2 regions of the Arthrobacter sp. BGA-UO-ETr-C19 genome follow, and region 2 is predicted to be linked to the other one. Evidence: riboswitches for the same ligand, from Rfam matches in the RefSeq annotation. Region 2 holds a riboswitch; the other holds the start of a gene.
The links. Region 2 has a riboswitch for thiamine pyrophosphate ahead of AC57BR_RS16390 (ECF transporter S component). Riboswitches for the same ligand answer to the same signal wherever they lie in the genome.
Positions count from the first base shown of each region.

Region 1 (2,192 bases), on a different contig from region 2:
GCCAAGGCTGAAGCGACCCGCGCTGCCCTCGCCAACATCGCGGCAGCGGCCCACGCCGCCCACCTGCATGAGGAAGCAGCGCACAGCGCCGCAGCGTCGGGTGAGGGCGCCCGGCCGGCTGCCCCCGCGGCCGCAGCAGCACCGGAAAGCCCCGTGGTGCACCGTGCTCCGGAAACGGAGAGCGTCTCTGGACGGCCCGGAGCGGTGCTTACGTTCGGTGGCGAGAAGGTGATTCTTCCGTTCGTCGATCACAGCGAGGAACCGGCCAAGGAAACGCCGGCTTTGACGCTGGACCGCCTGGAGGAAGCCTTCGCGCACCTGGGCGCTCCAATCGCTCCGGCCGAAGAGGAGGCTCCCGCGCCGGCCCGCCCGGCAAGCCGGCAGCCGGAACGCACCGATGGCCAGCCCGTCGCAGGCCAGCCGGCCACAAGGCAGCCGGTGGAAAGCCCCGCCGCGCCGTCCCGCAGCCGCCGTCCGCGTCGCAACCGCAGTGCCAGCCGCGCCCAGGGTGCAGCCAACGAGACATCCGTGGAACATCACGAGGTTGCGCCGGCTGCTGCTGCGGGGCATTCGCACGAGGCCAAGGCTCCGGAGGCGGGCGATGCGCAGGGAGCGCCCAAGGCTACTCAGCGGCCGGCCAGCGAGCCGATCATTCTGGGCGTCGGGGTACCCGCCTCAGAACTGTAGGACTGGCGAACCCTGAGCTGATGTATGGAAAGGTCCGGCACCGCACCTGCGGTGCCGGACCTTTCTGGTTCCGGAGGATTTGGCCCGGTCAAGTCAAAAGAAACGAGCCGGAAAGCGGCGGGCCACAGCCCCGCGGAAGCCTGTCGCAAACGTCAAATTCGGTGTCCCAGGCCGGACGAACCGCTAGGCTGGGGGACTGACACGGGGTGCCGCGCACGGGCCGGCTGAGATCCAAACCCGTTGAACCTGTCCGGTTAGCACCGGCGAAGGGATGTCTTCCTTGTCATCAGCATCGCTCCTGCCCGCACCCGCGGCTGCCGCCGGTTCCCTTGTGGACACCGTGGCGCCAGCCCTTCCGACTTCCCGCGACGTTCCCCGGGTCCTTGCCATTGCGGGCTCGGATCCGTCCGGCGGAGCAGGCATCCAGGCCGACCTGAAAAGTATTGCGGCCCACGGTGGCTACGGGATGGCAGCAATAACGGCCCTCACCGCACAGAACACCACCGGCGTGCGCGGCGTGCACGTTCCGCCGGCTTCTTTCCTGTCCGCGCAACTGGACGCTGTCAGCGACGACATCCAGGTGGACGCCGTGAAGATCGGCATGCTCGGCGATGCACAGGTGATAACCGCAGTGCGCAACTGGCTCGAAAAGGTGCGCCCCGGCGTCGTGGTTCTCGATCCGGTGATGGTGGCCACCAGCGGTGACCGCCTCCTTCAGGAGTCCGCGGAGGCTGCACTCGGCGAATTACTGCCGCTGGCGGACCTGATCACCCCAAACCTGCCCGAACTTGCCATGCTGCTTGGGGAGCCGGAGGCCGCCGACTGGTCCTCCGCTCTTGACCAGGGCAAGCGGCTCGCGGCCCGGACCGGCGCCACGGTCCTTGTCAAAGGCGGCCACCTGAACGGCTCAACCTGCCCGGACGCCCTCGTCAACACTGCCGGGCTGCTGTCTGCGGAGGTGGTGGAGATCGCCGGTGAACGGATCACCACGCGGAACAGCCACGGCACCGGGTGCTCGCTCTCCTCGGCCATGGCCACGGCCCAGGCGCGGCTGGGCGACTGGGAAGCCTCATTGCGGGAGGTCAAGCCCTGGCTGGCCGGAGCCCTCCGTACATCCGGGCAGCTGGAGGTCGGCGCAGGCAACGGACCGATCAACCACTTCCACCACCTGGCCCGGCCCGAACGTGAGGGCGGGTTCGCGGAACTGCTGCGCGCCGAGACCGTTGCCGACCTGGAAGCCATCTATGGCCTGGGCTTCATCCGTGGACTTGCCGAAGGCACCCTGGTGGAGAAGGAATTCGCGTACTACCTGGCACAGGATGCCATTTACCTCAACGGCTACTCCCGCGTCCTGGCGCGGGCCAGCGCACTCGCGCCAACCGAGTCCGAGCAGCTGTTCTGGGCGCGCTCGGCCCAGCAATGCCTGGAGGTTGAATCGGAACTGCACCGCAACTGGCTCAGCACGCGCACCGTGCAGACGGAGCTTGGCCCGGTCACGAAAGCGT
Region 1 is NZ_JCAQPC010000022.1:204,043-206,234, reverse strand. Features, by position in the region: gene AC57BR_RS15860 (Rne/Rng family ribonuclease) at 1-687, shown strand, start outside; TPP riboswitch at 880-976, shown strand; gene AC57BR_RS15855 (bifunctional hydroxymethylpyrimidine kinase/phosphomethylpyrimidine kinase) at 959-2,192, shown strand, end outside.
Region 1: another riboswitch for thiamine pyrophosphate. It lies ahead of AC57BR_RS15855 (bifunctional hydroxymethylpyrimidine kinase/phosphomethylpyrimidine kinase); the one in region 2 lies ahead of AC57BR_RS16390 (ECF transporter S component).

Region 2 (2,192 bases):
CACCAAAGGCGACGTCGTCGCCCAGGCGGGAGAGCACCACCTGCGTTTCCGGGTCCTGCTGCATGAGTCCGGCACGGCCCCGTTGCGCGCGCGGGGGCGCGCCGTCGATGAGCAGCTCGCCGCTCTCATCCGCGTCGTCGCGGTCCGCTGCCCCGGCATCAAGGGTCCCGGCGCCGGACGTGGGACTGCTGCCGGCGTCGCTGTCTCCCAGCACACCGGCCAGGGCGTGGAGCAGCGTGGACTTGCCGGCCCCTGACGGGCCCAGCAGCAGCACCCGTTCGCCGGGGCGGATGTCCAAGTCCAGGGCGTGGACGGCGGGCTTGGTGCGGCCGGCGTGGCGCCAGCCCCACCCGCGGGCGTGTACCGCGGCGGGGCGGACGGCGCCGTCGTGGGATGAGGGCATCAGCTGAAGACGGGCTCCGTAGCTGCCTTGCGGGAGGCGAAGGAACTCAGCACGCCGGTCTTGGCCAGGCCGCGGGTGGCGATCCAGGACAGGGCACCGGCGATGATCGCGCCGGAGATGGACGTGAAGATGATGTACGCGAGCTTGTCGCCGGCGGTGTAGGCGATGTTCCAGCCCCACGGCGCAAAGGAGTCGTTGAGGCCGCAGAACAGCCCGGCGCCGGCGCCCGCAAGCAGCGAAGCCGGGAGGTTGAACTTCCGGTACACCAGGGCGGCGAACACGAGCTCCGCGCCCAGGCCCTGGAGGATGCCGGAGATGAGCACCGTGGTGCCGTACTGCGAGCCCATGAGGAGCTCGCCCGTGGCCGCCACCGTTTCGCAGAACAGGGCCGCGCCGGGCTTGCGGATAATGAGCATGCCCAGGACCGCCGGAATCATCCAGCCGCCGGCATACAGGCCAGTCAGCGGCGGGTAGACGGCGTTGACCGGGGTGGAGATGAGGTTGGCACCCTGGGACCAGGCCCAGAAGATCACGCCGCCGGCAACGGCGATGAGCGCCGCCACTACGATGTCGGCCACGCGCCAGTTGTAGCTGGTTTTCTTGATTGCTGCAGTTGTCATGATGGTCCTCCTGAGGAACAGGAGGGGAAAGCGTTCCCCCGGCTGCCGGTGGCTTGGCCACTAACTGCCGGGCACTTTGAGAACTCGACTCCCTTGCGCCGGTACTAGCCGGATCAGGTTCGAGGGTCTGCGGCGGTCCGCACTCTCAGCGCCCGTCCGCGGCTGCACTGGCAAATGCCTCTGCATCCCGACGGCGGCGCTCCCCTGTCGTGATAAATCTGCCCTTGTGGGCTGGTCCAGTTTACACCTCGGCGCGCCCGGAAAGCCGGGGCCGCCGTCACAATCCTGAAGTCTTCCTGCGCCGCCGGGACAGCCGTCCGGAGTACATTTGGGCCATGACGCTACAGGACTCCGGCAGCACTGCCTTGCCCGCCTTTGACCCCGATGCCTCCGAGGACCAGCCGGCGGGATCCCTGGAAGCCCTGATCGGTCAGATCGAGGGCGAAATCGCCGAACTGCAGTTCCCGAGGTTCAGCAAGGACGATGCACTGGCGCTGGGCCTGGAACTGGTGGAACGCGGCAAGGAGGACAACCTGCCCATCGCCATCGACATCACCAAGGGCGAACAGGTCCTCTTCCACGTTGCGCTCGAGGGCGCCACCCCGGACAACGAGGGCTGGGTGCGGGCCAAGCAACGGACTGCCGTGCGCTACGAGGAGCCCTCGCTGCTGGTGGGCCTGCGCGGCAGGCTGGGCGGCGGACGGATCGAGGACAACGCCTGGTTCGACCAGTCAACCTACGCGGCCCACGGCGGAGCCTTCCCCATCTATGTGCGGGGTGTCGGAGCGGTGGCCGTGGTCACGGTGTCAGGACTGCCGCAGAAGGCGGACCACGACCTCGTGGTGCAGGCGTTGCGGGAAATCCACCGGTCCATGCGCCTGGGCTAGCGTTTCATGCGGATAGGCTAGGGAAAGACCAGTGTTCATCACGCGAGGAGTTCCGGAATGAGTTTCTTCATCAAGCTGCTTGGCACGGGCATCAGCCTGCTGGCCGGGTTCGCCGGCACCAAGGCCGTCGATACCATCTGGGAAAAAGTCACGGGCCGGAAACCCCCCAAGGGCGACAAGGACGACGTCCCCACCACGCTGCGCACAGCCCTGACGTTCGCCCTCGTCTCCGCGTCTGTGAGCGCGGTCATCCAGGTGCTGGCCAACCGCGGCACCCAGCGG
Region 2 is NZ_JCAQPC010000023.1:42,621-44,812, reverse strand. Features, by position in the region: gene AC57BR_RS16395 (ABC transporter ATP-binding protein) at 1-403, opposite strand, end outside; gene AC57BR_RS16390 (ECF transporter S component) at 403-1,023, opposite strand; TPP riboswitch at 1,096-1,239, opposite strand; gene AC57BR_RS16385 (heme-degrading domain-containing protein) at 1,359-1,910, shown strand; gene AC57BR_RS16380 (DUF4235 domain-containing protein) at 1,968-2,192, shown strand, end outside.